DNA from 3 places in the Kitasatospora sp. NPDC056184 genome. Region 1 is predicted to be linked to each of the others. Evidence: riboswitches for the same ligand, from Rfam matches in the RefSeq annotation. Region 1 holds a riboswitch; each other region holds the start of a gene.
The links. A riboswitch is a leader RNA that binds a small molecule or an ion and turns the genes downstream of it on or off. The one in region 1 is predicted to bind cobalamin.

Region 1 (6,437 bases):
GGGGTGCTGCGCCGGGACGGGCTGCGGGGCGGCGTCCTCCCCGGCGGCCGGGTCCGCGGCCGCCGGCGGCGGGCCGTCCGGACCGGAGGGCTCCGGCGCGCCGCCGCCCCCGTCGCCGTCGGGGCCGCCGTCCCGCGGGCCGCCGCCGTCCGGGTCCGTGTCGCCGTCCGGGTCCGGGTCGTCCTGCGGCCCCTCGGCCGTCGCGGGCTCGGGCTCGGGCTCCGGCTCGGGCTCCTGCTGGGCGTGCTCCTCCAGCACCCGGTCCAGCTGCTCCTCGTCCAGCCCGGGCGCGTCGAACGGGTTGCGCCGGCGGCGGTGCGGCAGCGCCAGCTGGGCGGCCTTGCGGACGTCCTCCGCCAGCACCTCGGTGCGCCCGGCCCAGGCGGCCAGCGCGACGGCGGTGCGCGCCATGACGATGTCCGCGCGCAGCCCGTCCACCTCGAACGCCGCGCAGACGGCGGTGATCTGGCGCAGCGCCGTGTCGGTCAGCTCCACCTGCGGCAGCAGCTCGCGCGCGGCGGTGATCCGGGCCGCCAGCGCCCGCTCGTCCCCGGCGAAGCGGGCGGCGAACGCGGTCGGGTCGGCGTCGTAGCCGAGCCGGCGGCGCACCACCTCGGCGCGCTCCGCGGGCTCCCGGGTCGCGGCGATCTCCACCGTCAGGCCGAACCGGTCGAGCAGCTGCGGCCGCAGCTCGCCCTCCTCCGGGTTCATCGTGCCGACCAGCAGGAAGCGCGCCGCGTGCCGCACCGACACGCCCTCGCGCTCGACGTAGGAGCGGCCCATCGCGGCGGCGTCCAGCAGCAGGTCCACCACGTGGTCCTGGAGCAGGTTGACCTCGTCGATGTAGAGCACGCCGCGGTGCGCCCGGGCCAGCAGCCCCGGCTCGTACGCCTTGACGCCCTCGGCGAGCGCCCGCTCCAGGTCCAGCGAGCCGACGATCCGGTCCTCGGAGACGCCGACCGGCAGCTCGACCAGCTCGGCCGGGCGCCGCGAGGACGCCCCGCCGTCGTGCGCGCCGTCCGGGCACTGCGGGTCCGGCGCCGCCGGGTCGCAGGCGAAGCGGCAGCCGTCGACGGTCGCGATGGACGGCAGCAGCCCGGCCAGCGCGCGCACCATGGTCGACTTGGCGGTGCCCTTCTCGCCGCGCACCAGCACCCCGCCGACCGCGGGCGAGACGGCGTTCAGCAGCAGGCCGAGCCGCAGGTCGGCCATGCCCACGATGGCCGTGAACGGATAACGGACGTCACTCATGCATGCTCCCCAGGGGCTCCGGGCGCCAGGAACGGCAGCGATCCGGCCGCCGGCACCCCGCCCTCGATCAGCTTCCACAACGCGTCGGTGTCCGCGTGCTCCTCGATCAGCTCGCCCAGCCGGTCCAGCCGGGCCTCCCGCGCGGCGGCGAACGAGGTGTCCGGCGCGGGCACGAACGCCCGGCCGGCGGCCTGCGCGACCTCGCGCAGCAGCGCGCGCCGGAAGCCGTCGTTCTCCAGCGCGCCGTGCCAGGTGGTCCCCCACACCTGGCCCACCCGGCAGCCGTCCAGGAACGGTTCCCCGCCCTCGACGGCCACGACGCCGTGGTGGATCTCGTACCCCTCGACCCGCTCGCCGTAGGCCTCGCCGACCGGGCGGCCGAGCACCTTCCCGGCGCCGAAGCGCACCCGGGTCGGCAGCAGCCCGAGCCCGTCCACCGCGCCCGCCTTCGACTCGACCTCGTCCACGATCGAGCGCGCCAGCATCTGGTAGCCGCCGCAGACGCCGAGCAGCGGCCGCCCGGCCGCCGCCCGCGCCTTCAGCACCGGTTCCAGGCCGCGCTCGCGCAGCCAGGCGAGGTCCGCGACGGTGGCCCGGGTGCCGGGCAGGACGACGAGGTCGGCGTCGGCCAGCTCCTCGGGCCGGGTGGCCCAGCGGACCAGCACGCCGGGCTCCTGGGCGAGCGCGTCCAGGTCGGTGAAGTTGGACAGCCGGGGGAAGCGCAGCACGGCCACCCGCAGCACGTCCGCGCCGAGCGGGCCGCGCGCGGCGGTCCGGTCGACGACGGTGGACAGGTCGAGCGAGTCCTCGGCGTCCAGCCAGAGGTCCGGCAGCATCGGCAGGGTGCCGAGCACCGGGCGGCCGGTCAGCTCGCGCAGCATCTCCAGGCCCGGCGCGAGCAGCCGCGCGTCGCCGCGGAACTTGTTGACGAACCAGCCCGCCACATGCCGCTGGTCCTCCGCCGACAGCAGCGCCAGCGTCCCGTACATCGCCGCGAACACGCCGCCGCGGTCGATGTCCCCGACCACGACGACCGGCAGCCCGGCGGCGGTGGCCAGACCCATGTTGGCGATGTCGCGGTCGCGCAGGTTGATCTCGGCGGGCGATCCCGCGCCCTCGCAGACCACCACGTCGAAGCGGGTGCGCAGGTCCGCCAGGCACTCCAGGGCGCGTTCCAGCAGCACCGGCTTGCGCTCGCGGTAGTCCAGCGCGCCGACCTCGGCGACCGGGCGGCCCAGCAGCACCACCTGGCTGCGGCCGTCCGCGCCGGGCTTGAGCAGCACCGGGTTCATCGCCGCCTCCGGCTCCACCCGGGCGGCCTGCGCCTGCATCGCCTGCGCGCGGCCGATCTCGGCGCCGTCGGAGGTGACGAAGGAGTTCAGCGACATGTTCTGCGCCTTGAACGGCGCGACCGCGACACCCTGCCGGGCCAGCCAGCGGCAGATGCCCGCGGTGACCACGCTCTTGCCGGCGTCCGAGGTCGTCCCGGCGACCAGCAGCGCCTTGCTCATGACCCACTCCTCCGCTTCCTCACCAGGGCCGCCCCGAGCAGCAGGTGCCCGGCGACCGTCGTACCCAGGGCCAGCGCGCTCACCCGCCGGGAGAGCACACAGGCCCGCTCGATGTCGTCCACCCCGACGGGGCGCAGTTCCTCCCCCAGCACGGGCCGGTGCTCCACCCGCTCGCCGTACCGCAGCGTCCCGCCGAGGCGCACGCCCACCGCGCCCGCGAAGGCCGACTCGGCCTGGCCGGCGTTCGGGCTGGGGTGGGCGGAGCCGTCGCGGCGCCAGACCCGCCAGGCGGTGCGCGGCTCGGGGGCGGCGGCCACCGTCAGCAGCGCGGTCAGCCGCGCGCCCGGCCAGCCCGCGACGTCGTCCAGCCGCGCCGAGGCCCAGCCGAACCGGGCGTAGCGGGGCGAGCGGTGACCGACCATCGCGTCCAGGGTGTTCACCGCGCGGAACGCCAGCAGGCCGGGCGTGCCCGCCAGACCGCCCCAGACCAGGGCGTTGACCACGGCGTCGGCGGTGTTCTCGGCCACCGACTCGACCACGGCGCGGGCCAGCTGCCGTTCGTCCAGCGCGCTCGGGTCGCGCCCGCACAGGTGCGGCAGCCGCTCCCGGGCCGCCGTCAGATCGCCCGCCGCGAGCGAACGGCCGATGGTGCGGGCCTCCCGGGTCAGCGAGCTGCCGCCGAGCACCGTCCAGGTCGCGGCGGCGGCGAGGGCGGCCCGGCCGAGCGGACGGCGGGCCAGCAGCCGGTCGGCGGCCAGCGCGCCGGCCGCGACGGTGCCCACGGCGAGGGCGGTGAAGGCGGCGCCGGCGGCGCGGTGGTCGCGCCACAGCAGGCGCTCCAGCCGACCGGCGGCGGAGCCGAAGCCGGCCACCGGGTGGCCGCGGCGCGGGTCGCCGAAGCGGGCGTCGGCCAGGTAGCCAGCGACGGCGCCCGCGCCGAAGGCGAGGGCCCGGCCCGGCGGGCGCACGGCAGGGCGCAGCATCGCGTGCGTGTCCTCACTCAGGGTCCGCGCCCTGGATCGACGAACCGGGGGCGAGAGTCTCCTGGCTTCCGGGTCGGACGCGCGATCCGGGCCTTCCAGCGGCTTCTGACGGCTCGCCGTGGCGTGTTCCGGTCGTGCTCCCCGGTGACAGTGGCGGGACCGCGCCGGACTCGCACCGGCTTCCTCTGCATGCCTCCGTATTGGCTGAAGGATCCCATCACGGGCCCGAACCGGGAGTCAACCGAGGTTGTCCGGGGTCTTGGTCACACGCCGCGCCGCCCCGTCCCCGCCGGTGTGACCTTCCTCGCGGAACAACCCGTACGGCCGTGTCCTACTGGCTTCCCCCCGCCCGCGCGAGTGGACTGAGGGGTGGGTCCGGACGTCGAGCGGCCGGACCCCGCGGCAGCCGGACACCGAGCAGCAGCAGCCAGACACCGAGCACCGGGGAGCGAGTATGCGTTGGGGAATCGCGGCCACCGTGGCGGCCGCCGCCGTCGGCACCGGGGCCGCCGTCCTGCTGATCGGCCGCAAGGCGTCCGAGCGGATGGTCCGTCCGACCGGGGACGCCCGCGACCGGACCGGCCCGGTGCGCGTCCGGAGCCTCGGCGCGGGGCAGGTCACCTTCACCCGCACCGCGGTGAGCGAGCGGCCCGGCCGCTGGGCCGTCGAGTGGGGCGAGGACGGCCACGCGGTGGTCGAGGAGGTCCTGCACCGCGACGAGCAGGGCGTCACCCGCCGCCTGGTGCGCGCCGACCGCGGCACCCTCGCCCCCGGGACCGAGGTCCGCCTCACGCCCCGGGTGTACCTCGGCGACCCGGCCTCGGCGCTCGGCCTGCCGTTCGCCGAGACGGCCGTCGAGGGCGAGCTGGGCGCGCTGCCCGCCTGGCGGGTGGACGGCAAGCGCGGCACCTGGGTGGTCCTGGTGCACGGCCCCGACGCCGACCGCGGGCAGGCCCTGCCGGTCCTCCCCGAGCTGCAGCGCCTCGGCCTGCCCGCGCTCGCCGTCACCTACCGCGGCGACGCCGGCGCGCCCCCCTCCCCGGACGGCCTCGGCCACTTCGGCGAGACGGAGTGGCGGGACGTCGAGGCCGCGGTGCGCACCGCCCTGGAGGGCGGCGCGGGCCGGGTCGTCCTCTACGGCTGGTCGCTCGGCGCCACGATGGCCCTGCACACCGCCGCCCGCTCGGACCTCGCCTCGTCGATCAGCAGCCTGGTCCTGGACTCCCCGGTGCTGGACTGGCCGGCCACCGCCCGCCGGGGCGCGGCCCGGTCCGGCTTCCGGGGCGCGAGCGCCGAACTCGGCGTGCTCGCCGCCCAGGGCCGCACCGGCGTGGATCTGGCCGACTTCGCCCGCCTCGCCGAGGGCACCGACCTGCGGGTGCCCACCCTGGTGCTGCACGGGCCCGACGACCCGGTGGCCCCGTTCGCCGCCGCCCGGCGCCTCGCCGACCGCCGCCCGGACCTCGTCAACCTCCAGGCCTTCCCCGGCGGCGACCACGCGGCCCTGTGGAACAGCGCCCCGGACCGCTACGCCGAGACCCTCCGCCGCTGGCTCACGCCGTTCTGCTGATCCCCTTCCCGCCCCCCCTCGCGCGGAATTCCGCGGCACACCGGTTCCATCTGGCATGGACTCGCCATAAAGATCAAGCCAGTCGGTTTGGCCTCTGTTGCCCGATCTTGTCGAGCCCCCACGCCCCCCTCCCGCCCCGCGCGGACAACCGGATGTGACAGATGGCCGGTGCAAGGGGAAGACTGCTCGACGTGACGTCTCGGAATCCGCGCGACCGTGATGCCCCGCTCCCGCCGACGATCGGTACCGGTGCGACGGTGACCCGTCTCCCCGGAACGGCCCACCGCCCCGCCGGCGCCAGGCCGGGGGCCCCGGGCGTACCCCGCCGACGAGGCCCCGCCCCCGCACCCGGCCGAGGCCGGGTCCCTGTGCCGGAGGGCTTCCCCGCTCCCGCCGAGCTCGCCCCGCTGGCCCGCCGCATGCTGGTCGACGCCGTCCGGATCGCCCGCTGGGCCGGCGACCTCGACGAGGTCGACAAGCGCGGCGAGCTGCTCCCCGACGACGCCCGCGCCGCCGGCCTCGCGCTCGCCATGACGGTGGGCGCCGCCGCCAAGGCGTGGGGCCAGGCCCTGCTGGTCGGCCTGGTCGAGGCCCGGGACGGCGGCGCCGGCCCCGGCTGGCGCCTGCACGCCTGGGAGCACGACGACGAGGCGGTGGTCCGCGGCTGGTCGGCGCTGTTCGACGCCTGGACGCTGCTCGCCCCGGTCCCGCCCGCCGCCCTGCGGGGGGTCTTCGCGGTGCTCGCCGGGCAGGCCGTCGACCAGGCGCCGCAGCTCCTCTCCTTCCTGCACCTGGTGGACGGCCCGGTGGCCGACGTCGAGCTGCTGGAGCTGCTCCGGCGCGGCCTGGACGAGCGCCGGGTCGGCGGCGGCGAGGGCACCTTCGGCCTGTCGCCCGTCCCGCACGCGGCCTCCGCCGTCTCCGCCGTCCGCGGCACCTGCCGCGAGCCGCAGATCGACACCCCGGCCTCGCCCGCCGACGTCGCCGCCGTCCTGGACTGGATGCTGGACGGCCTGGCCGCCGTCGGCGCGCTGGCCCGCCGGGACAACGCGGCCGAGCTCTCCCCGCTCGGGCACTGGGCGGTGCGGGCCAAGCTGGAGGAGATCTGCACCGTCGCGCAGA
Region 2 (6,437 bases), on a different contig from region 1:
CCATCGTGGACCAGGGCATGGACATCTCCTCGGGGGCGGAGACCTCGACCGGTTTCAACGCGGCCGGGTCGGGGGCCTCGGTGTGCCGGGCGAAGACGCGCTCGACGTAGCGGTGACCGGTGTCGGCGCCGATCACCAGGTGCAGCCGGTCGGGGTGGCGGCGCGCCTCGTAGGCCGCGGCCAGGTAGCCGGCGCCGGTGGACAGCCCGGCGAAGACGGCGTGGTCGCGCAGCAGGGCGACGGTGCCCGCCATGGCGTGGGTGAAGTCCAGCCAGTGGATGCCGTCGTAGAGGTGGTGGCGGACGTTGTCGAAGACGATGGACGAGCCGATCCCCGCGATGATCGCCTCCGGGTCGTGGTGCCCCTGGCTGCCGAAGGTGACGCTGCCGAAGGGCTGCACCCCGACCAGCCGCACCGAGGGATCGGAGGCGCGCAGCCGGGTCGCCACCCCGCCGGTCGAGGCGCCGGAGCCGACCCCGCCGACGACGGTCAGCGCGGCGCCGGGGAAGGCGGCCGTGATCCGGTCGGCGACCTCGTGGTAGCCGAGGTAGTGGACGTCGTCGTGGTACTGCCGCATCCAGTGCCAGTCCGGGTGCTCGGCGAGCAGCTCGCGCACCCGCCGCACCCGCAGCTCCTGGTCCAGCTTGAGGTCGCGGGAAGGCACGACCTGCTCCACGGTGGCGCCGAGGATCTCCAACTGGGCGCGGGTGGTGGCGTCGACGGTGGTGGAGGCGACGATGTGGCAGCGCATGCGGTGCCGGTGGCAGGCGAGCGCCAGCGCGTAGGCGTAGATGCCGCTGGAGCTGTCCACCAGGGTCTGCCCCGGGCGGACGGTGCCGCGCTCCAGCAGGTGGCGGACCGCGGCGAGCGCCGAGTAGATCTTCATCGACTCGAACCGGACCAGCACGAGGCCGTCGGTGAGCCGGACGAGATCGGGGATCTTCAGGGCGTCGGCGATGTGGGGGTGGATCACCTGTAGCCTCCTTGGGCGAAGGAACACTGGTGGCCGAGCGAGTGGAAGAACGCGGACAGGTCCGACTTGAGCGCGGCGTCGGGGCGTCCGGGGAGCAGGTAGCCGATCAGGCAGCCGGTGTGGGCGACGAAGATCCCGTCGGCGCCGAACTCCTCGCGGTGGGCGAGCAGCGCGTCGAACGTCGCTTTGGGGAGCACCTGTTGGGAGAGCGCGGCGCTCGCCGTGGCCGTCCGCGCGACGGCGGCCGGGTCGCCCGCGGCGAAGCCCTTCAGCAGGTCGGTCAGGCAGCGCCGGTACTCCTCGCCGTGCCGCCGGTAGTGTCCGAGCAGCAGGTCGGTGACGGCGGCGGTGTCCACCGTCCCGGGCTCGGTGATGTACGCGGTGTGGAAGCCGATGCCGGTGCCCAGCCGCCGCACCACCCGGTGCCGGCCGCTCAGGTGCAGGGCGAACTCGTCGAGGAAGACGCTGTCGGCCCGCTCGATCTCGCGCAGGACCGCGAGCACCACCCCGGTGTCGTACGGCAGCGCGAAGATCCGGAACAGGCAGCGCAGGGTCGCCACGATGTCGGCGGTCGAACTCGCCATGCCCACCCCGACGGTGAGCTCGGAGTGCACGCACCAGCGGCCCGGCGGCAGGGTCAGCCCGAAGCGCTCCAGGAACAGCCGGGCCGCCGTCGCGGCCTTCGCCCCGAGCGGCAGCGGGTCCGGCGGGTCCGTCCCCGGGGTGAAGTGCACCCAGGAGTGGCGGTCGACGGGGAACGACACCACCGCGATGTCGGGGCGGGAACCGGCGCGCAGCGGTCCCTGGTAGAGCTCGCCCAGGGTGCCGTGGCAGACACCGGAGAGCGTGCCGCCCGGCGGCGGGGCGGGCCGGGCCCCTCCGGTGGGGGTCACCATCGCGCCGCCGGGGCCCGCCGGGGGGCGGGCCGGTGGGCGCCCGGTGCGGGCGGGCGGAACTCGCGCGGTCACGGACACGTCCTCCTCCTCGTTCCGAGCCCCGCGTCATGACCCGGAGGAGGAGGGCACGGCGCGTCGTCGCACGCCGCGCAGCCGTCCGTACCGCCGACCCAGTCCACGAGGTCACCGTGCACAGCCCGCACGTGGGGGTGCGGGCGCAGCGGCAGGTCTTCGGACTCGCGGGCCGGTGCGCCGAGAAACCGGCGCACACCTACCGGCCGTCGCTTCCCGGGCCGGGGCGGAGCCCGGCCCAGTGCTGTTGACGGCTTTCGTTCCCACTCACCGCTGCGGGACAGTCCCGGTTTCCCACCGGGTTCCCTCTTGCGTCGCGCCGCCGAAGTCCGGTCGGTCGGGAGGCGCGAACCGGCTGCGGACATGAGCATACGGGGGCTCGCGCTCCGGTGGCAGGGCTCGTGCGGACGGTTGTCCGAATGCGATCGGTCCGCGGGCCGGGGCGTGGGGCGCCGCGGCGGACGGGCCGTCGGTCCACGAGCCACTCTGGCCGGATACGGGCTCGGCAAGCCGGAACGCCTCCGCCACACTGGTGCGTCCCACGCCCGCCGCACACCGCCCCACCGGTGTGCCGCCGTTCCGGAAGGTCCACGATGCTGCCTGAGCCGACGCCGGGGGACGACGCTTCGGACGCCCCGCCGCCCGCCGCCGGGAGGCGGCCCGCCGAGCGCGTCGCCCTCCGTTCCGACCTGCGGGCCGCGCTGCCCGACGCGAGCGCGGCGGTCGGCGTCACCGCGGCGGTGTTCGTGCTGCTGTACGTCCGGATGGACGCGGGCACCTCGGCGACGGTGGCGGTCATGCCGTTCATGGACGACTCCCGCACGTACTGGATGTACCTGCTGAGCCAGGCGTTCGGCTGGTCGGGGCTGCTGTGGGCCTGGGGGACGGTGGTGCTCGGGCTGCTGCTCTCCGGTCCGCGGCCCGGTCGGCTGCCGGTCGCCCGGCAGACCCTGGAGCGCTGGCACCGCACGACGAGTCTGACCACGACGGCCCTGATGTTCGCGCACGCGCTGCTGTTCGCGGCCGAACTCGTGCGCTACGAGGCCGAGTCGGCGTGGGGCGACCGACTCTGGTCGGGGTTCGCCGACAGCTTCGTGCCCGGCTGGTACGACTCCGGCACCGGCCGCACCGCCATCCCGCTCGGGCAGGGCGCGCTCTACCTGGCCGTGCCGCTCGGCCTGCTGTTCTACGTGCGGCACCGGATCGGACCGAACACCTGGCGCCGGCTGCACCGCTTCGTGGTCGTCGTCTACGTGCTGAGCGTCTGGCACACCCTGCTCTACGGGACCAACGTGTGGTTCGGCGAGTGGCCGCGCACTGTCCTGTGGCTCCTTCAGGTCCCGCTCGCCGTCCTGCTGCTGGCCCGGCTGCTGCGGCCGGTCCGGCGGGCCGAGCGGCTGGCGGCGCCGGGACGGGGCGGGGCCCGGTCGCTGCCGGCCTGGACGGTGCGGGCGCTCGGGCGGGTCGCGGTTGCGGCCCTCGCGGTCGGCCTGATCGCGGTGGCGGCGTCCGGCCACGACGGCGGGCGGACGCGTGCGCCGGCACCGCCGGCCTCCGGCGGACAGGCCGACGGCACCGGGTGAGTCACCGTCCCCGCGGGCGCCGCCGTCCGGCCGATCCGAACGAGCACGGCCGCCTCACCGCCGTCCTGACGGTGGGTCGAAACACCGGGTGCTCCCGGGCACGGGGCCGGGCCCGATCTCCTCCGGCTCGCGGCGCCACCCCGGCGGCTACCTCGGCCGCTCCCCCGGGGCGTAGCGGGTGGTGAAGCCGAGGACGGCGGCGTAGCGGCCCTCGGCGGGCTTCAGCACCTCCATCGGCCGCAGGGGCTGCCAGGTCAGGTACTCGGAGCGGGCACGGTCGTCGTTGCGGTGGCGGCGGGTGCCGTACTCGGCGTACCAGGAGTCCTCACCGGGGGGCAGGCTCATCCGGCCCGTCATGCGGGCGACGTCCACGTCGAGGGACGTCCGTACCGGCTCGGCCGCCGGCCGCCCGAACCGCACGGACGGGGCGATCGGGCGGGCGGCCGCCTCCGCCAGCCGCTCGGGCGAGGTGTCGCCACCGGGGCTGTGGGCGTAGTCGTCGGCGGCGATCAGGCTCCCCCTTCCGTCGTCGACGCCCTGCCAGCCCTCGGCGTCGAGGTAGCGGTCGAGGTCGGCCAGGCGGGTGCGGATGTCGGTCGTGTCCAGGGCGAGGTAGAGCTTGACCGTTCGCTCGCAGGTCGGCGCCGTCCAGTTGCCCCGGCCCCACATGGCGGACTCGACCTCCGTCCAGCAGACGTCGACCGTCGACGTCCCCAACCGCTCGACCCACGGCAGCAGTTCGGGCAGCCGGGCGATCCGCCCGTCGGTGTCCCGTTCGGCCGCCCGCCGGGCCTCGGCGGTCGCCGGGGCCTTCACCAGGGCCCGCAGGTCCGGGGGGTCGGGGGTGGCGAAGGCCCGGTGGATCGACCACAGCATCCACCCGGCCAGCGCGACCAGCACCACCAGGAGAGCGACCAGCACCCTCCGCACCCCGGCCCAGACCACGATGTCCTCCCCCGCCCCGCGCTCACCCTGCCCGGCATCGTACGGGCATCCGGCCGGCCCCCGGCGGGCCGGGCCCGGGGGAATCGGCGGACCGGCCCGTAGGCTCGGGGAGGGGCCCGATGGCTCCGGCCGAGTACCCACCCGGCCGGACGGGCCGGAGCCGAGGAGCGATGGCAGTGGCGATGCGGGAGTATCCGCTGGTGGGCGGGCCGGTGGAGGTACGGGGTGCGCTGGATCTGGAGAGGACGCCGGCGGGAGTGATGCCGCGCCGATTGCCGGCGTGGACCACGGAGCAGTACCAGGACCCGTCGGTCTACGGGGGGACGGTGATGCCTTCGGGGGTGCGGCTGGTGTTCCGCACCGACGCGCGGGTGCTCGAATTCGAGGTCCTCACCTCCACGGGCCAGCTCGACGGCGACCCCCGACCGCGGCCGACCGGGATGCTGGACCTGACCGTGGACGGTGCTCTCGCCGAGCGCCGGCAGGCGCCGTTGGGCCATGTGGTGCGGATGGCGGGCCCCGGGGCCGCGCAGCGGCTGATACCGGGAGAGCCGGGAACGGCACGGTTCGACGGGCTGCCGGCCGGTATGAAGACCGTCGAGCTGTGGCTGCCGCAGCAGACCCCCACGGAGCTGGTGGCGCTCCGTGCCGACGGCGAGGTCCTGGCGCCGCTGCCCGACGGCCGGCCCCGCTGGGTGCACTACGGAAGCTCCATCAGCCACTGCCTGGAGGCGGACGGACCCACCGGCACCTGGCCCGTGGTCGCGGCGTCGCTCGGGGGCGCGGAGGTGACCAACCTCAGCCAGCCGGGCAACGCCATGCTGGACCCCTATGTCGCCCGGACGATCCGCGACCTGCCCGCCGACCTGATCAGCCTCAAGACGGGCATCAACATCGTGGGCCGGACCACCTTCCGGCTGCGGACGTTCGGCCCGGCGGTGCACGGATTCCTGGACACGATCCGGGACGGGCACCCGGACACCCCGCTGCTGGTGATCTCCCCGGTGAGCTGCCCGGCGCTGGAGGATCGTCCCGGCCCGACCGCGGTGGGCCCGGACGGGAGGTTCACCGCGCTGGGCGACCCGGCCGACGTGGCCGGTGGGGCGTTGTCGCTGCAGGTGGTCCGTGACGAGCTGGCGAGGATCGTGGCCGTCCGGCAGGCGCACGATCCCCACCTGCACCACCTCGACGGACGCGACCTGCTCGGTCCGGCCGAGGTGGACGACCTCCCCGACGGGCTGCACCCCTCCCCGGCCGCGTACCGCCGGATGGGCGAGCGCTTCGCCGCCCACGCCTTCGCCGACGGGGGCCCGTTCCGCACCCGCCCGCACCCGCGGCCGGCCGGATAGGCGGGACCCGGCCCGCCTCCTGCTCCGCGGCTACTCGGCGAGGAAGGGCGCCAGGACGTCGACGAGTTCCGCGGGGGCGTCGACGGCGATGAGGTGGCCGGCGGTGGGGAACTCGACCAGGGTGGCGTCGGGGACGGCCGCGGCGTAGCGGCGGCCGATGGCCCGGAAGTCGGGGACGTCGAGGCCGCCGGTCGCCACCAGGGTGGGGACGGTGATGGTGGCGAGGTCGCCGTTGGTGACACCCTGGGAGTGCTCGCCGACGGCGGCCTGGTTCACCAGGGAGGTCCGCAGGGGGCCGCGGAGCCGGTCGGCCACTCCCGGCGCGACCTCGTCCCAGGTGCGGGCCGGGCCGCGGACCCACATGTCGAGGTTGACGCCGACGGCGGTGTCGAGGTCGCCCGCGGCCAGGGCCGCCGTCTCGGCCTCGTCGTAGGCGATCATCTCGGCGGACCAGTCGTAGCCCGGCCACGGCGGGGCGAGCAGGGCCAGCGCGTGCACCCGGTCCGGGTGGGTGAGGGTGAAGTCCACGGCCACCCGGCCGCCCCAGGAGGCGCCCACCAGCCGGACGCGCTCGTGGCCGAGGTGGTCCAGGAGGCGGCGCAGGTCGTCGGTCTCGCGG
Region 3 (6,437 bases), on a different contig from region 1:
GGGGCTGGCCTGGACGGGGCCGGCGCGAACGGGACGGGCACCGAGGCACCGGGGTCGGCGGCCCACGTCGGGACTCCGATGCCGGTCGTGACGAGGGCGACGGCGCCACCGTCCTCGCTCCAGGTGCAGTCGTCGACCTCGGCGGCGGTCATCAGGCCGACGCCCGGCCCGTTCAGGCCCTCGGCCGCCGCGAGCTCCGCCAGGTGCCGATCGGGGTCCATCCGGGAGTAGCCCGGCCTGACCTGGGCGTTCAGCACCCAGCCGCGCTCGCCGAGCCCGCCGCCCAGGACGGCACTGCTGACCATCCGCCACCCCGGGCCGGCCTTCCACACCAGCTGGTGGCGGCACGAGCCGTCCTCCGTCCGGGCACGCCGCAGGACGACGGGTGGCCGCTGCTCCGGCACGAAGCTGTCCGTGGTACTCACCTCTCGGCCATCGGGATCCGTCCAGCCCTCCCCCGGCTCCCGGGCTCTCGGTGGCCGCCGGCCGGGGCGGCCGGGGATTCCAGCGATGCGCAGCATCCGCAGCCGCTCCTCTCCCCGCCCGCATCCGCGAACGTATCACTGCCTCCGGTTCGCCGAACCCACCGGAACCCACCCGCTCCCCACGAGGAATCCGCAGGTGGCGAGGCCTACGGGGAGGTGTCCGGTCGCGGCCCGCAGCGACGGCCGCCGGGTCCGGGATCCGGCAGAATCGCAGTCATGCGGCAGATCATCGTCATCGGCATCGGTGCGGGCGACCCGGACCACCTCACCCTGCAGGCGGTCAAGGCCATCGCCCGCACGGACGTCTTTCTCCTCCTCGACAAGAACGAGCAGCGCCAGGACCTCATGCGCCTGCGGCGGCGGATGATCGAGGAGCACGCCCGCCCCGGTCACCGGGTGGTCGAGGTGCCGGACGCCGAGCGCGACCGGAGCACCCCGGCGTACACCGAGGCCGTCGAGGACTGGCGCCGTCGTCGGGCCGAGCTGGTCGGCCGGCTCGTCGCCGAGGAACTCGGCCCGGACGGCACGGGCGCGCTCCTGGTCTGGGGCGACCCCAGCCTGTACGACAGCGTGACCGCCGTCCTCGACGAGGTCCTGACCGCCGACCCGGGCGCGTTCCGCTACGAGGTGGTGCCCGGGATCAGCAGCGTCTCGGTACTCGCCGCACAGCACCGCACCACCCTCACCCGGGTGGGCCGCCCGCTGCGGATCACCCCGGCCCGCCGCCTGGCCGAGGACGGCTTCGGCCCGGGCAGCGAGGACACCGTGGTGATGCTCGACGGCCGGGCCGCCTTCGCCGGGATCGACCCCGAGGGCGTGCACATCCACTACGGCGCCTACCTCGGCGCCCCGGACGAGATCCTGCTCTCCGGGCCACTCGATGAGACGGCGCCGGAGATCACCCGGCAGCGCCGCGAAGCCCGCGAGCGCAAGGGCTGGATCATGGACACCTACCTGCTCCGCCGCACCGAGGACTGACCGGCCGGCGCCCGGCGAGCACGCGGGGCCGCCTCGACGCGGACGGCGTCCGCGGTGGCCCGCACCTCGTGGACACGCACCGCCCAGGCTCCCTGGGCAGCGGCCAGGACGGCCGCCGCCGCGGTGGCGTCGTCCCGCTCCCGGGCCGGACGCGGCTCGCCGGTGGCCCGGTCGGCCAGTAGTTCGCCGAGGAACCGCTTGCGGGACGGTCCCACCAGGAGCGGTCGTCCCAGCGCATGCCAGGAGTCCAGCGCGGCGAACAGTTCCCCGTCGTCCTCGCGGCCCTTCGCGAAGCCGAGACCGGGATCGACGATCACCTGGGCCGGATCGGCTCCGGCCGACACCACGGCGTCCATCTGACGTGCAACCTCCGCGGCCGCCTCCGCCACGACATCCCCGTAGTCGGCCAGGTCGTCCATCACGTAGGACTGCCCCCGCCAGTGCATGACGACGAAGGGCATCCCGGACCGGCCGACGGCCTTCGCCATCCGCTCGTCGGCCAGGCCTCCTCTGACGTCGTTCACGATCCCCGCCCCGGCGTCCACCGCCGACTCCGCCTCCTCGGCCCGCATCGTGTCGATGCTCACCAGGACACCTTCCCGAGCGAGGCCACGCACCACGGGCAGGACACGGGCGAGTTCCTCGTCGACCGGCACCCTGCGAGCGCCAGGACGCGTCGACTCCCCTCCCACGTCCACGATGTCCGCATCCCGGGCTGCCATCGCCAGCCCGTGTTCCACCGCACGGCCGGGGTCCAGCCAACTGCCGCCGTCCGAGAACGAGTCGGGCGTGACGTCGAGGACCTGCCCGCGGCCACGGACACGGCGCGCTACTGGTCTCCTGCTCATACCGGATCCCCTTCCTCGCGGCGGAAGGGCGCCTCCCCGCGATCGTCCATGAGGAGATGGGAGGCCCCTGGGGCGGGCACGGTACTCGTACCGCGCCCGCCCTCTCGCGCTCACGCCGGTCTGTCAGCCGGCGACTTCCTCCCGCAGGCGGCGGGCGGCGGTGACCAGGCTCTCCAGGGAGGCGCGGGTCTCCGCCCAACCGCGGGTCTTCAGACCGCAGTCGGGGTTGACCCAGAGCCGCTCGGCGGGAATCGCGGCCAGGCCGGCGCGCAGCAGCCTCACGGCTTCCTCCGTGCTCGGCACGCGGGGCGAGTGGATGTCCCACACCCCTGGTCCGACCTCACGCGGGTAGCCGGCGGCGGCGAGTTCGCCGGCGACCTCCATGTGCGAGCGGGCGGCCTCCAGCGAGATGACGTCCGCGTCGAGCTCGTCGATCGCGGTCATGATGGCGCCGAACTCGGCGTAGCACATGTGGGTGTGGATCTGGGTGTCGGCACGGACGCCGGAGGTGGCGAGCCGGAACGCCTCGGTGGCCCACGCCAGGTAGGCCGGGCGGTCGGCGGCGCGCAGCGGCAGGGTCTCGCGCAGGGCGGGCTCGTCGACCTGGACGACGGCCGCGCCGGCGGCCTCCAGGTCGACGACCTCGTCGCGCAGGGCCAGGGCGACCTGGCGGGCGGTGTCGGCGAGCGGCTGGTCGTCGCGGACGAAGGACCAGGCGAGCATGGTGACCGGCCCGGTGAGCATGCCCTTGACCGGGCGGTCCGTCAGCCCCTGGGCGTAGGAGAACCAGCCGACGGTCATCGGGTACGGGCGGGAGATGTCGCCCGCGAGGACCGGAGGCCGCACGTAGCGGGTGCCGTAGGACTGCACCCAGCCGTGCCGGGTGGCCAGGTACCCGGTCAGCTGCTCGGCGAAGTACTGGACCATGTCGTTGCGCTCGGGCTCGCCGTGCACGAGGACGTCCAGGCCCGCCTTCTCCTGGTACGCGATCACCTCGCGCACCTCGGCTTCCATCCGCTCCCGGTAGACGGCGGCGCCGATCCGCCCGGCCGTCAGGTCGGCACGAGCAACCCGGAGTTCAGTGGTCTGCGGGAAGGAGCCGATCGTGGTGGTGGGCAGCAGCGGCAACCCGAGGCGGGCCCGCTGAGCCACGGCCCGCTCGGGGTAGGCCTGGGCCCGCCGGGCGTCGGCGGCGGTGACGGCGGCTGCGCGGGCCCGGACGGCCGGGTCGCGGGTGATCGGCGACGTGGCCCGGGAGGCCAGGTCGGCGCGGTTGGCGGCGAGTTCGGCGGTGATCGCGCCAGTACCCTCGCGCAGGCCGCGGGCGAGCAGCGCGACCTCCTCGGCCTTCTGCCGGGCGAAGGCCAGCCAGCGGGCGATCTGCGGCTCGACCTCCCGCTCCAGGGCGGCATCGACCGGCACGTGAAGCAGCGAGCAGGACGGCGCCACGTCCACCCGGTCGGCGAGACCGAGCAGGGTCGCCAGGGTGGCCAGCGACCTCTCCAGGTCGTTGATCCAGATGTTCCGGCCGTCGACGACCCCGGCGACCAGGCGCTTGCCCGGCAGCCCGCCGACGCCGGCGAGGTCCTCCAGGTTCGCGGCGGCCGGTCCGGTGAAGTCCAGCGCCAGGCCCTCGACCGGGGCCTTGGCGAGCACCGGCAGGGCCTCGCCCAGGCGGTCGAAGTAGCTCGCCACCAGCAGCTTCGGCCGGTCGGCGAGCGCGCCCAGGTCCCGGTAGGCGCGGGCGGCGGCGTTCAGCTCGGCCGGCGTGCGGTCCTGGACCAGAGCCGGCTCGTCCAGCTGCACCCAGTCCGCCCCGGCCGCCCGCAGGTCGGCGAGCAGCTGCGCGTAGACCGGCAGCAGCCGGTCGAGCAGCGTGATCGGCTGGAAGTCGGCGGCCACGCCGGGGGCGGGCTTGGCCAGCAGCAGGTAGGTGACCGGGCCGACCAGCACCGGCCGTGCGTCATGGCCGAGCGCGAGCGCCTCGCGCAGCTCGCCGACCGCCTTCGCCGGGTTCGCGACGAAGACCGTGTCCGGCCCCAACTCGGGCACGAGGTAGTGGTAGTTGGTGTCGAACCACTTGGTCATCTCCAGCGGTGCGACATCCTGGGTCCCGCGCGCCATCGCGAAGTACCCGTCCAGCGGGTCGGCCTCGACGGCCGCCCGGTGGCGGGCCGGGATCGCGCCGACGGCGACGGTGGTGTCCAGCACGTGGTCGTAGAGCGAGAAGTCGCCCGTGGGCACCTCCTGGACGCCCGCCTCGATCAGCTGCTGCCAGTTCCCGCGGCGCAGGTCGGCGGCTGCGGCCAGCAGTGCGTCGGCGGTGACCGTGCCCTTCCAGTACCCCTCGACGGCCTTCTTCAGCTCCCGGTTCCGGCCCTGCCGGGGGTAGCCGTACGCGGTGGCGAGGGTCGCCGCGGCTGCGGACTTCGTGGTCAAGGGACTCTCCTTCGCGAGTCTTGCTCCTCAAGTGCCCGGTGACGGGACGAGGGCGCGAAGGGGTGACGAACCGGACGGACGGCCGTCATGGCTCCGCCAGGTGTGCACGCCGACCCGCCCACGAGGTCACCGGGATCCGCGCGCGATCGGTCGCACGCGGGCAACGGGCAGGTCTTCGGACTCGCGGGCACGTCCGCCCGTGAAGGGCGGTCACCTACTGGCCGTCGCTTCCCAGACCCTCCCGGGCCCAGTGCGTATGACGGCGGTCGTTCCCGCTCACCGCTGCGGGGCAGTCCCGGACTGGCCAGTCAAAAGGCTTCACCGGGTTCCCTCTTACGACGCGCCTGCCTGGCGGGCAGGGCGAACCAGCTGCACGGCCAGCCTAAGGCCATCTGCTCGGTATCCGGCCGGAGAATCACCCGATCGTCCATATGTTGAGACAACATCGGAGCTTCGTTCCAGCCCGGCCGAAGGAATGAGCAGAGGAGAGGAACAGCACACTCCTCTTCTCGCTCGGCCTCTCCGCACTACCGAACGAATGGGGCACGGGTGGCCGATCCGAACAACGCCCCGGCGGTGATCGAATTCAAGCGGAGCCGGGACGCAGGGCTGGTCACTCAGACGATGTCCTACCTCGTCCGGCCGGCAGCGCACCGACACGAGTTCGAGGCGCTGGTGCGCAGAGAGCTGGGGGCCGAGGTAGCGGGCGGCTGCTGGTGTTCCGGCACACCGACTACAGCTGCGAGGAGGTCGGCATCCAGGTCCCGGCCGGCAGCATCCGGCCGGGCGAGACCCCGGAGGCCGCCGCGCTGCGGGAGGCCCGGGAGGAGACCGGGTTCGCGGAAGGTCGTGCGCAAGCTCGGCGAGACCGAGTACGACATCAGCCCGTACCGGTTCCCTGCCCGCGCAGGTCGGGGCCGGTCCCGGCGTTGGCGAGGCACAGCTCGCGTTCCCGCCCCGCATCGGCGGGTTCGGTGGACAGCAGGGCCGTGGGCACAAGCGCCCAGGCGGGTAGGTCACCCGGATCGGCGCGACCGGCGAGAAACCCCCGCAAGGACAGGCCCGCCCCACCCAAGCGCACCTGACCTGCCTACATCAATCCTGTCGCTCGGCCGTCGGACTGCGGGCCTGCGCCGGGCTCGGGCACCGGGCGGGCAGGTGTCGGCAGGAGAGTGGCGCCGAGGAGCAGCCAGGCGGTGGCGAGGAGCCAGCCGGCGAGGACGTCCAGGGGCCAGTGGACGCCGAGGTAGACGCGGGTGGCGCCGATGACGACGGCGAAGGCCAGCGCGAGTGCCGTGGCCCTGCGGCGGGCACGGCGGTGGGTGCGGGCGACGGCGACGGCGAGCAGTCCGGCGCAGGTGGCGGCGGTGAAGGCGTGGCCGGAGGGGAACGCGAACCCGTCGGGGGTGAACGCCCAGTCGGCGGCGGGCGGGCGGGGGCGGCCGAAACCGTGCATCAGGCCTTGGCGCAGGAGTTGGCCGGCGACCAGCCACAGCACGGGGGCGAGCAGGAGACCGGCGGCGGCCCGCCCGGAGCGGTGCGGTCGGCCCGCCCGGACCAGGACGGCGCCTGCGGCGAGGGCGACAAGGTAGGGGAAGACGTCCGTGCCGAGCGCGGTGACGGCCATGGCGGTGGTGACGGCGGCGGACGGCCGGTGCGCGGCGGCCCAGTCGACAGCCGTCCGCTC

Region 2: it holds a riboswitch for cobalamin, as region 1 does, so the genes downstream of both, ACFC0B_RS04165 (hypothetical protein) here and ACFC0B_RS23125 (cobalamin biosynthesis protein) in region 1, are expected to answer to the same signal.
Region 3: it holds a riboswitch for cobalamin, as region 1 does, so the genes downstream of both, metE (5-methyltetrahydropteroyltriglutamate--homocysteine S-methyltransferase) here and ACFC0B_RS23125 (cobalamin biosynthesis protein) in region 1, are expected to answer to the same signal.

Annotation. Positions count from the first base shown of each region.
Region 1 covers NZ_JBHJUI010000011.1:238,100-244,536, forward strand. Annotated here, with positions in the region: gene ACFC0B_RS23115 (putative cobaltochelatase) at 1-1,251, opposite strand, end outside; gene ACFC0B_RS23120 (cobyric acid synthase) at 1,248-2,762, opposite strand; gene ACFC0B_RS23125 (cobalamin biosynthesis protein) at 2,759-3,745, opposite strand; cobalamin riboswitch at 3,779-3,991, opposite strand; gene ACFC0B_RS23130 (alpha/beta hydrolase family protein) at 4,200-5,315, shown strand; gene ACFC0B_RS23135 (hypothetical protein) at 5,684-6,437, shown strand, end outside.
Region 2 covers NZ_JBHJUI010000001.1:1,077,573-1,084,009, reverse strand. Annotated here, with positions in the region: gene ACFC0B_RS04170 (cysteine synthase family protein) at 1-973, opposite strand, end outside; gene ACFC0B_RS04165 (hypothetical protein) at 970-1,941, opposite strand; cobalamin riboswitch at 2,095-2,252, opposite strand; gene ACFC0B_RS04160 (ferric reductase-like transmembrane domain-containing protein) at 2,535-3,524, shown strand; gene ACFC0B_RS04155 (hypothetical protein) at 3,672-4,445, opposite strand; gene ACFC0B_RS04150 (GDSL-type esterase/lipase family protein) at 4,652-5,818, shown strand; gene ACFC0B_RS04145 (alpha/beta fold hydrolase) at 5,849-6,437, opposite strand, start outside.
Region 3 covers NZ_JBHJUI010000002.1:306,613-313,049, reverse strand. Annotated here, with positions in the region: gene ACFC0B_RS06540 (adenosylcobinamide amidohydrolase) at 1-425, opposite strand, end outside; gene cobF (precorrin-6A synthase (deacetylating)) at 702-1,463, shown strand; gene folP (dihydropteroate synthase) at 1,436-2,311, opposite strand; gene metE (5-methyltetrahydropteroyltriglutamate--homocysteine S-methyltransferase) at 2,435-4,750, opposite strand; cobalamin riboswitch at 4,899-5,135, opposite strand; gene ACFC0B_RS06520 (NUDIX domain-containing protein) at 5,467-5,835, shown strand; gene ACFC0B_RS06515 (phosphatase PAP2 family protein) at 5,841-6,437, opposite strand, start outside.